One region of the Paenibacillus sp. sgz302148 genome, then DNA from elsewhere that is predicted to be linked to it. Evidence: riboswitches for the same ligand, from Rfam matches in the RefSeq annotation. Region 1 holds a riboswitch; the other holds the start of a gene.

Region 1 (5,488 bases):
CGTCAGCTTCCGGGCAAGAGGCGGGGAACGAATTGCGATCATGGGCGCGACGGGATCGGGCAAATCAACCCTGTTCCAGCTGCTGCTGCGGCTTTACGATATCGAGCAAGGAGCGATCCGAGTCGACGGCGTCGATATTCGCGACGTGAGCCCGGGCGAAGTGCGTCAAGCTATCGGGTATGTGCCGCAGGAGGCGATGCTGTTCAGCGGAACCGTAAGGGAGAATATCGCCTGGGGCAACGAATACGCGTCGGAGGACGAAATCGTCGAAGCGGCCAAGCGGGCGCAAATCCACGATACGATCGCGAAGCTGCCGCAAGGGTACGATACGGTTATCGGGCAGCGCGGCGTCAATTTGTCCGGCGGACAGAAACAGCGGTTATCCATTGCCCGCGCACTTGTTCGCAAGCCGGCGGTGCTGCTGCTCGACGACAGCACGAGCGCGCTTGACGTCAAGACCGAGGCGAAGCTTCTTCAAGAGCTGAAGGCGTTATCCTGCACGACGCTGATGATCACGCAAAAAATAAGCACGGCAACGGGCGCGGACCGTATCGTGCTGCTGGAGGACGGCGCCGTTCTTGCTGCGGGAAGCCATGACGAGCTCGTGCGTCACTCCTCCTTATATCAGCGCATATACCGTTCGCAGGTCGGAGAGGAGGGCGCTGAGGATGCTCAAGGAATTAAGCAAACCTTTTCAATATCCTAGAGGAAAGCAGCAGCCAAAAGGGAAACAAGCTATGGGCCAAACCGCTCCCCAAGCAGGGGACACGGCCAAGGGCAAACGGGGAGCCAAAGATTGGCGCGGCACGTTACAACGGATCTGGGCTTACCTTGCCGCAAGCAAAGGCAAGCTGGCAGCGGTTCTATGCATGGTGGTGGCAAGCTCGCTGCTGGCACTGCTAGGTCCGTTCCTGATCGGCCGCGCCATCGACGACTACATCGTAGACCGAAGCCACGACGGCCTGCTGCAGCTTCTCATCGGACTGGCCGGCGTATACGCCTTTTATTCGCTATCGCTCTGGCTGCAGAACGTATGGATGATTGGCATCGCGCAAAACACGGTATACCGGATGCGGACCGAGCTGTTCCGGCATTTGCACAAGCTGCCGATTTCGTTTTTCGACAAGCGCCGCCATGGCGAGCTGATGAGCCGCGTGACGAACGATATCGATAACGTGAGCTCTACGCTGAACAGCTCGTTCATTCAGGTGATCTCCAGCGTGCTGACCCTGCTCGGAACTTTGTCCGTCATGATTTGGCTGAGCCCGCAGCTCACCCTGCTGACCTTGATCGTCGTGCCGTTATTAATTTACGGCTTGCGCTGGATCACTTCTCGGACCGGCCGGTTATTCAAGGAGCAGCAGCGGAATTTGGGCGATATGAACGGATTTATCGAGGAAACGATGTCCGGGCAAATGATCGTCAAAAGCTTTTCGCTGGAAACCAAATTGATGGCCGAATTCCGCGGCAAAAACGAGCGGCTGAAGGTATCCGCCTTCTGGGCGCAAACATTCACGGGCTTCATTCCGAAGCTGATGAACGCATTGAACAACTTAAGCTTCGTGATCGTGGCGGGCATCGGAGGCGTGTTTGCGCTGAACGGCGCGATTACGATCGGAACGATCGTTATTTTCGCCGAATATTCGCGGCAGTTCACAAGACCGCTGAGCGACCTCGCGAACCAGTTCAACACCGTGCTGTCGGCGGTGGCCGGCGCGGAGCGGGTGTTCGAGCTACTGGACGAGGAAGAGGAGCGCAACGATGAACGAACGGCGGTATCGCTGGAACGTGTGGAAGGGCATGTACAATTCTCGGATGTTTGCTTCTCTTACGAGCAGGATGGCGAGACGATCGCCGATTTGAGCTTTGAAGCGAAGCCGGGGGAAACGATCGCTTTGGTCGGTCCGACCGGAGCGGGCAAAACGACGGTGATCAACCTGCTCTCGCGGTTTTACGACGCAGATAGCGGCGTGATCCGCATCGACGGCCACGACGTCAAGACGATCCGGCGCGAAAGCCTTCGCGCGCATATGGCCTTTGTGCTGCAGGATTCGTTCTTGTTCCGGGGAACGATTCGGGACAACATTCGTTACGGGCGGCTGGACGCAACCGACGAAGAGATCGCGGAAGCGGCGAAGGAAGCCAACGCCCATTCGTTTATTATGAAGCTGCCGGACGGCTACGACACGATGCTGAAGCACGAAGGCGCAGGCATCAGCCAAGGCCAGAAGCAGTTGATCTCGATCGCGAGGGCCATTGTGGCGAATCCTGCCGTTCTCATACTGGATGAGGCGACGAGCAGCATCGATACGATTACGGAGCTTCAAATCCAGGAAGCGTTGCAGCGTCTGATGCGTGGGCGAACTAGCTTCATTATAGCTCATCGCTTGAATACGGTTAGGAATGCCGACCGCATTATCGTTCTGAAGGAAGGAAGACTTCTCGAGCAAGGATCCCATGAAGAGCTGCTTCGTGAACATGGTTTTTACCATGAGCTTTTCACCCAGACGATGAAATGATTCAATTCCGTGGGTGATATTTGGAAGGATTATCCGTCGCCTTGTAGAATCCAATAAGTCGGAGGTGCTGCGGATGCCCATTCAATATCCATTGCGGGAAGAACCCGGCAAAACGATGTTTGTATTCGAGAAGCAAGGCAAGGTATACGGCCATATCGTCAAAAATCGGACGGATAAAGCGCCGGCCAAGTTTTTGTTCGAAACGCCGAAGTTCGATTCGATCGAGCAGCTCAAGGCGGAGTATCCCGAGGCGGAATAACCAGATTATGCATCTTTCACATCCCCGGGTTTCTATGCTATAGTACGGATAACTAAAGAAGAAATCCGGAACCGGCGAGCCTCCCGCTTGCCGTTTTCGGGAGAGGTTCGCGAACTCCCTCTATAAAAAACTAAGGAAAACGATATCGCGCAAGGTATCGTTTTCTTCCTTTAGGGTTTCTTTATAGCACGTTCCAAGAATCTCTTCTTCTCAAGTTCAACGATGAGAAAAAGAGGAGATTGACGATGAAACAAAACAAAGCGATCGTCGTATTCAGCGGCGGTCAAGACAGCACGACCTGCCTGTTCTGGGCGCGGGAACGATTCCAAGAAGTCGAAGCCATTACGTTTAATTACGGACAGCGCCACAAGATCGAGTTGGAATGCGCCGCAAGCATTGCCAAGGAATTAGGGATCAGACATCATGTGCTGGACATGTCCTTATTGAATCAGTTGGCTCCCAACGCGCTTACGCGGGATGATATCGCGATTGAGGAGGAGCCGGGAAAGCTTCCTACTACCTTCGTCGACGGCCGGAATTTGCTGTTCTTGTCATTCGCTGCCGTCTTGGCGAAGCAGATCGGGGCCCGGCATATCGTCACGGGCGTATGCGAAACGGATTTTAGCGGTTATCCGGACTGCCGGGACGTGTTCATCAAATCGCTGAACGTGACGTTGAATTTATCGATGGATTACCCTTTCGTTATTGAAACTCCGTTAATGTGGATCGATAAATCGGAAACCTGGGCGCTGGCGGATCGTCTTGGCGCTTTCGAATTTGTGCGCCATAAAACCGTCACCTGCTACAACGGAAGCATTGCCGACGGCTGCGGGGAATGTCCTGCTTGCCGGCTTCGCCGCAAAGGCTTGGACGAGTATCTGGCAACGCGAGGCGAGGTGGACAAGCGATGATTCAACAAATTTATCCTTCGATCCAGCATTCTTTCAAGTATGAATTGAACAAGGACATTCACTTCGCGGCGGCTCATTATATCCCAAGCGAAGATGCCGGCAAATGCCGTCAGATGCATGGACATACGTATTTCGCCAATATCACCATTGCCGGAAATGAACTGGATGCGTCGGGGTTCCTCGTTAATTTTGCGACGATCAAGCAGCTGATTCACGACCGTTTTGATCATACGCTTTTGAATGACGATATCGCCTGCTTCGACGACGGGGATTCCCGCCGATTTCCGACAACCGAGATCGTCGCGAGAACAATGGCCGACCTCATTCAGCGCCACTTGGACGATACGGCCAATCGGCCTGTTTGCCTGCAAGTTTTTTTGAGGGAAACGCCAACCAGCTATGTCGTATACCGTCCGAAAGCGGGGGATCGGCATGGAGAATAACCGCATTCCCGTTCTCGAAATATTTGGTCCCACCATCCAGGGAGAAGGCATGGTGATCGGGCAAAAAACGATGTTCGTCCGCACGGCCGGCTGTGATTATGCCTGCACTTGGTGCGACTCCAGCTTTACTTGGGACGGATCGGCGAAGCATGAAATCCAGTGGATGACGGCAGATGAGGTTGTGAATGAACTGCGCCGCTTGGGAGGAGCGGCTTTCGGCCATGTTACGATTTCCGGGGGCAATCCCGCTTTACTCAAGCAGGTCGGGGACTTGGTCGATGTACTGCATGAGCAGGGGATCGGCGTTGCGCTGGAAACGCAAGGAAGCCGGTGGCAGGATTGGTTTTTGGACATCGACGACTTAACGCTTTCGCCGAAGCCTCCAAGCTCTACGATGGAGACCGATTGGCAGAAGCTTGACGATATCGTGGATCGGCTCTTGAACCAGAAGCGGAACTTCAGCTTGAAGGTCGTTGTTTTTGACGAGGGAGATTTAGAATACGCGGTAAATGTGCATCTCCGTTATCCTAAGGTACCTATGTATCTGCAGGCGGGTAACGACGATGTCGCGGAAGCGGACTGCGATGTGCTGCGGAACCGCCTTATCACGCGTTACGAATGGCTGATCGCAAAGGTCATGGCATCCGAGCAATTGAAGCAGGTCAGGGTACTGCCGCAGCTTCATACGTGGGTTTGGGGGAACAAACGCTGCGTATGACCGGGAGATAGAACTAGGAAGTCCATACGACGCTAACATAAAGAAGCTTCAGGTCAGTCGAAATATTTTCGGCAGCCTGAAGCTTTTTATATTAATGCGATTGCAGCTTACGTTTTGCAATGAGGCCTTTCTTCACTTCAAGCTCTCGCGCGCGGCGCGGCAGAAACGTTCCAGCGCTTCCTCCACGATTGCCCGCGGACAAGCCAAATTGATTCGCAGGTAGCCTTCGCTGCCGAATACCGACCCTTCGCTGAACGCGACTTTTGCTTGCTGGAACATGAGCTCCTTCAAGCCTTTCACGTCTTTGCCGAGTCCGCGGCAGTCAACCCATAACAGGTATGTGCCTTCCGGCCGCATCGGCTTCACTTCCGGCAAATGCTCCGCCAAATACGAGATGGCGTAGTCGACGTTGCCTTGAATATAAACGAGCAGTTCGTCCAGCCAGCCTTCGCTTTCGTTGTAGGCGGCGATTACGGCATCCGGGAAGAAATAGTGCATCATATGCAGGCTGAGCGCTTTGATCCGGGAGTCGAGCTTGCGTTTCAGCTCCGGATTCGGCGTTACGACATAGGATGCTTGCAGGCCCGGAAGGTTGAACGTTTTCGTCGGTGCGAGGCAAGTAAGCGTCCGGTTCGCAT
Region 2 (5,488 bases), 120 kb from region 1:
GCTCGGTCTCATGGAGACGTCTAAAGCTGATGTTCTCAATTTGTTTCCGGCTTTCAGCCCAATCACGTGGCACGCAATTGAACTGCAGGTCAAAGGTCAACTCGCATTTTTCAGCAAAGTGCGTTACCGGTATTTTCGTCATATCGTCAAAGGCGCTAGAGAGTCCTTCCGGGTGATGGTCGACGACGGACATGAAGAGCGAACGGTAAGAGTTAACATAGACGTTCCGTTTATGGTCAAAACCGCACTTTTCGATATTCCAGTTCTAGGGGATATTCAGACAGGAGAATGGCTCCTACCCGGTGAAAAGGAAAACGAGAATTTACCTGAAGCCGTTACGGAAGAGGTCGAGATTGACGGCGTCCGACTTTTCCGCAGCCAATATCAGGCCGTTTCGTGGTGGAGAAATTCAATAAACGCTTACTTCGCCGTGGAGAAAAAGCAGAAAGCGACCGACAACCGTTATACGAGCATGCTGGATAGGCATTTTGCGAGTATGCCGGAGCGAATCGGCCACTTCGTAAGGAGTATCGAGCAAAACAAATTTCCCAAACATGCCGGAGATCATTGCACGTCTTGTCCGGTTCGGTTGGAATGTTTGGGTATCACCGATCAACAGGGAGAGGTGTGACGGTATGAGAATTGAGCGCGGCGGGGTACGATTGTCACGCGAGCAAGCCGATATCGTTGACAGCGTTATGCAACCGGACTCGATCACGGTTGTTTCCGCAGGTGCAGGTTCTGGAAAAACACGTACCATGGTGGCGTCCGTCCTGCATCTGGTCAATGAGGAGAAAGTCAACATCGATGATTTCGCACTAATTACTTTTACAAATAAAGCAACCGATGAAATGCGGGAACGATTGGAGAGTGGGGTTCGTGAGCGGATTCGGGATGCGGAGCAAGCCGGCGACTGGGACCAGCGTGTTCGCTGGTTCGAACAGAAGGAGCGTATCGCCTCGACGTTTATAGGTACGATTCACCGCTTTTGTGCCATGCTGCTGCGCAATTTCGGATATACGGAACTTATCGCTCACGAATCCGAGATCTTGATGGCGCGCCATCATTTCTTGACTGCACTTAAAGTCACGATGAACGAAGCGTTGGACGACCCGCTGACTGCCGGGTTGTTTAACACGGAGCATGTCCTTTGGGCTCCCCACGTGATGGCTGAAAAGTTGGAGGGCTGGTATGAACATATCCGGAGGCGTGGACGTTCGATAACAGAAGTGGTTGCTGAAACATTGCGGCAAAATGAAAACGACGAAGACCAGGCTTACCGAAACGCCGTAGCATGCATGCTGGAAAAACTCGATCGGCATTATGGGAATCTGAAGCGCGAGAAAGGCGGCGTCGACACGAACGATCTGCTGCACAAATGTGCGGCGCTCGTCGAGCAATACAAGGATCAAATTGGCCCCTTGGTTGCATCGCGATTCCGTTATTTGTTTGTGGATGAATTCCAGGATACTGATGAACTTCAGATGAACATCATCCAGTCTTTGTCGCCCTGGCTTACACACGTGCTGGTGGTGGGCGACCGCAAACAGGCGATCTATGGGTTCCGCGGCGCCGATCATTCGGTTATACGCAAAATCTCGGAAAAGAACAATACAACTCCTCTTTCACTGAGCGCATCCCGTCGTCCGACTGAGCCTTTGCATTCGGTACAATCGGCTTTATTTGATGACATGGGGCGGCGATACGAGTTTTTGCAAGAAAAATTAACCAAAGCGGATGATGCGCATGTGCCGAATGATACTCTTGTCCCGTTCCATTATGAGCATATTGAGATTTACAAGGAGCGTGAACAACCCATTGCAGAGCGGACGATACATAAGATCCGAGAGTTTCTCGATCAACGGATCCATGACCGGCACCAGGGAATGCGCCCGGTAAAGTACCAAGACATTTGTGTTCTGTTCCGTTCCAATTACCAAATGCAAAGTTTTTACTCTCGGTTTCCATCCGATATTCCCGTCGTAACGGACACGGGTGGTGGCTTTTTTCGTAAACCGGAAATAGTGGCATGCTATCATATGCTACAGGCGATATTAAAGTATCCCGACGACGTGTCCCTCGATTTGGCGCTTGGTACCCCGTTCCTTCCGTTTATCACTCCAAGTTCAATATACCGGAGTGATGGGACAAATCTAGTTCTTAGGGATTGGTTCGAAGAGGAAGAGGATTGCTCGGAATGGTTAGAGGGAATTCGGAATGTACGCAAAAGGATGAAGGTTGATCTCGTACCACAGTTGCTGACCTATATGTACGAATTCACCAGGGCACGGGAATATTACGGGAAGCAGGGCAATTTACAGGCAGTGGCTAATCTGGAGAAGTTGGTGATGTGGTCCCGTGAATTGATGGATTCGGAAGCTCTGACGTTGCAACAGTTTTTCGATCGGTTCCAGTTGGCCTTGCTATCCGGAATGGAGATGGACGAAGCGGATACAGGAGACGAAGAAAGTAAGCCTAATGCGGTTCGATTCTCAACTGTTCATTCCGCCAAGGGTTTAGAGTACCCGATTGTTATCATTCCCGATATTGGTCGCAGATTGCTCAGTGACGACCAGATGCCTACCTTCTTCGAAATTCCCGGATGGGGACTCGATCTTGAACTGCCAGGAGGGCACGGTCGCTCCTCGAAATTTGATAATTGGACTGCTCAATATCGCCATAATTTACTCGAAGAAGAGGCTCGCACCTTTTATGTAGCCGTTACTCGCGCGGAACATGTCGTTTGTTTAATCGGGCATGGATCATACAAAGCGAACCCAATCGGAAGTGAGAACTGGTCGTGGAAAGATGAGGTATTGATGGCAAAGTCAACTCTACAAACACTTGGTAAGAAATTCGTATACTTTTCTTGAATATTAGGCAGATCCGATGGATCTGCCTAATAAAAATTCGCCTTACTTGCCCCTCATCGAACAATTTTCTGTTAATATCTGCCCCTATCCCCGCTTCTTCATCGTTTTCTCGACAAATAAAAACCCCTGTGAGTGCTTCTCAACAGGGGCTTGCCGATGCTTTCGGACAACTCTAAAATATCATAAAATTTGATATAAGGCAAGACATTTAAGTTATATACCATCCTCGCAAGAAAGTTAGATGCCGCAGGCATTATTTCTTAATGAGGGGGCGCAAGCAGATCACCTTTATGGAAAAAGCTTTGAGATGCAAGCTTAGCCAAACTGCGGTATAATGGTAAGATAATATACAAATCTGAAATCATCCGAGCGTAACAGCATGAATGGCTCCAGGAGAGGTTCTAGCGACACCCTCTATAAAAAACTAAGGGAACGATATCCTTAGGATATCGTTTTTTTCATGGTTCCTAAGAAGAGAGTTGTTCTTGAATCTCTATGCTCCGCTCGCGCCGGGTGCCGATATACAAGAGAGGGGATAATAGGATGAAGAAGGAAAAAGCCATCGTCGTTTTTAGCGGCGGTCAAGATAGCACCACCTGCCTGTTCTGGGCGTTGGAGCGCTTCAACGTAGTAGAGGTGGTTACGTTCAATTACGGCCAGCGTCACAAGTTAGAGCTCGAATGTGCGGCCAGTATTGCCAAGGAGCAGAACATTAAGCATCATGTGCTCGATATGTCACTACTGGGCCAGTTGGCTCCGAACGCGTTAACGAGGGATGAGATTGCCATTGAAGAGAAGGAAGGGCAACTGCCGACGACATTTGTGGACGGGCGTAACTTGCTATTTATATCCTTTGCTGCTGTTCTAGCGAAGCAGGTCGGCGCAAAACATATTGTAACCGGGGTATGCGAGACAGATTTCAGCGGCTATCCGGATTGCAGGGATATATTCATTAAGTCTTTGAATGTGACGTTGAATTTATCAATGGATTATCAGTTCGTTATCGATACGCCATTGATGTGGCTCACGAAGGCAGATACCTGGGAACTGGCCGATAAACTTGGGGCATTTGATTATGTGCGGAATAAATCACTTACTTGCTATAATGGTGTAATCGCCGACGGCTGCGGCGAGTGTCCGGCATGCCGCTTGCGAGCGAACGGATTGCAGGAGTATATGTCCAGGAAAAGTGGGGCGCAGTAATAATGATCCATCAAACCTATCCTACCGTTGCACACAACTTTCGGTTCGAATTGAACAAGGATTTCCAGTTCGCGGCAGCTCACTATATCCCGAGCGAAAGCGCTGGAAAATGCAGCCGAGTACATGGTCATACGTATTATGCCAACGTGACGATTGTCGGTGATGAACTGGATGGATCCGGCTTCTTGGTAAATTTTTCAACGATAAAGAAATTGATTAGTGACCGTTTCGACCATTCCTTGCTGAACGATCATAATGACTTTTTTAGTGATGAGAACGAAGCGCGTTTCCCGACGACTGAGGTTGTCGCCAGAACAATGTGCGAAATTATCCAAGCCTATTTGGATAAAACGCCGAATAAGCCGATATGTGCGCAAATTTTCTTGCGGGAGACGCCGACAAGCTACGTGGTGTACCGCCCGTTATCGGGAGGTAAACGATGAGAACAGCACGTATACCAGTGATGGAAGTATTCGGCCCGACAGTTCAAGGTGAGGGCATGGTCATCGGTCAAAAAACCATGTTCGTACGCACAGCAGGTTGCGATTACTCATGCTCCTGGTGTGATTCCGCCTTTACATGGGACGGGACCGGGAAGCAGGACATTCGTATGCTCACCGCCGAGGATATTGCAGCCGAGCTCTTGAGGCTTGGAGGGGAAGCCTTCTCCCATGTTACGATTTCGGGGGGCAATCCTGCACTAATCGGAGGTATGCACGAACTGATCGATCTGCTCCATGACAAGGGTATGAAGGTAGCCTTAGAGACACAGGGCAGCCGCTGGCAGGACTGGTTTCTGTCCATCGACGAGTTGACACTATCGCCGAAGCCACCAAGCTCGGGCATGAGCATGAACTGGGATGTGTTGGACAGCATCGTGGAGAAACTGACCGAAGCGGGGCGGAGCTTCAGCTTGAAAGTTGTCGTGTTCGATGAACTGGATTTGCAGTATGCAGGGAAGGTGCATCGGAAATACCCGGCGTGCGTGCTTTATGTACAAATAGGGAATGATAACCTAACAGAAAGTGACCCTACGGTATTGTTGAAACACCTTGTGAAGCGGTATGAATGGTTGGTTGACGCCGTAATGGAATCTACGGAGTTGAATGCCGTTCGAGTGCTTCCGCAGCTCCATACGTGGATCTGGGGGAATAAACGCGGGGTGTGATCGGAGAAAGAGATATTCGTGGTAGCATGAATGATACAGAGAGAATACTTACCAATAAAAAGATCATTATTCTTTTTTGATCCGATCCGGAATGTTCTAGTATCAAGATACTTTGATCGAAAGGGTCATGACCCTTTTTATAGCCAGACCGCACCTCTACTCAAGATTTTTTCGAACGATGCCAAATAACTTTAACATGTTCATGAATACGGTACATGTAAAGTAAAGTTTTTCGCTGGTCAGG

The links. A riboswitch is a leader RNA that binds a small molecule or an ion and turns the genes downstream of it on or off. The one in region 1 is predicted to bind preQ1.
Region 2: it holds a riboswitch for preQ1, as region 1 does, so the genes downstream of both, queC (7-cyano-7-deazaguanine synthase QueC) here and queC (7-cyano-7-deazaguanine synthase QueC) in region 1, are expected to answer to the same signal.

What each region holds. Positions count from the first base shown of each region.
Region 1 covers NZ_JBVYOJ010000008.1:243,124-248,611, forward strand. The annotation lists gene AC0LWM_RS14185 (ABC transporter ATP-binding protein) at 1-706, shown strand, start outside; gene AC0LWM_RS14190 (ABC transporter ATP-binding protein) at 669-2,519, shown strand; gene AC0LWM_RS14195 (hypothetical protein) at 2,593-2,778, shown strand; PreQ1 riboswitch class I at 2,875-2,918, shown strand; gene queC (7-cyano-7-deazaguanine synthase QueC) at 3,024-3,689, shown strand; gene AC0LWM_RS14205 (6-pyruvoyl trahydropterin synthase family protein) at 3,686-4,132, shown strand; gene queE (7-carboxy-7-deazaguanine synthase QueE) at 4,122-4,850, shown strand; gene AC0LWM_RS14215 (MalY/PatB family protein) at 4,983-5,488, opposite strand, start outside.
Region 2 covers NZ_JBVYOJ010000008.1:126,511-131,998, forward strand. The annotation lists gene AC0LWM_RS13710 (PD-(D/E)XK nuclease family protein) at 1-631, shown strand, start outside; gene AC0LWM_RS13715 (UvrD-helicase domain-containing protein) at 636-2,873, shown strand; PreQ1 riboswitch class I at 3,263-3,307, shown strand; gene queC (7-cyano-7-deazaguanine synthase QueC) at 3,417-4,076, shown strand; gene queD (6-carboxytetrahydropterin synthase QueD) at 4,079-4,519, shown strand; gene queE (7-carboxy-7-deazaguanine synthase QueE) at 4,516-5,244, shown strand.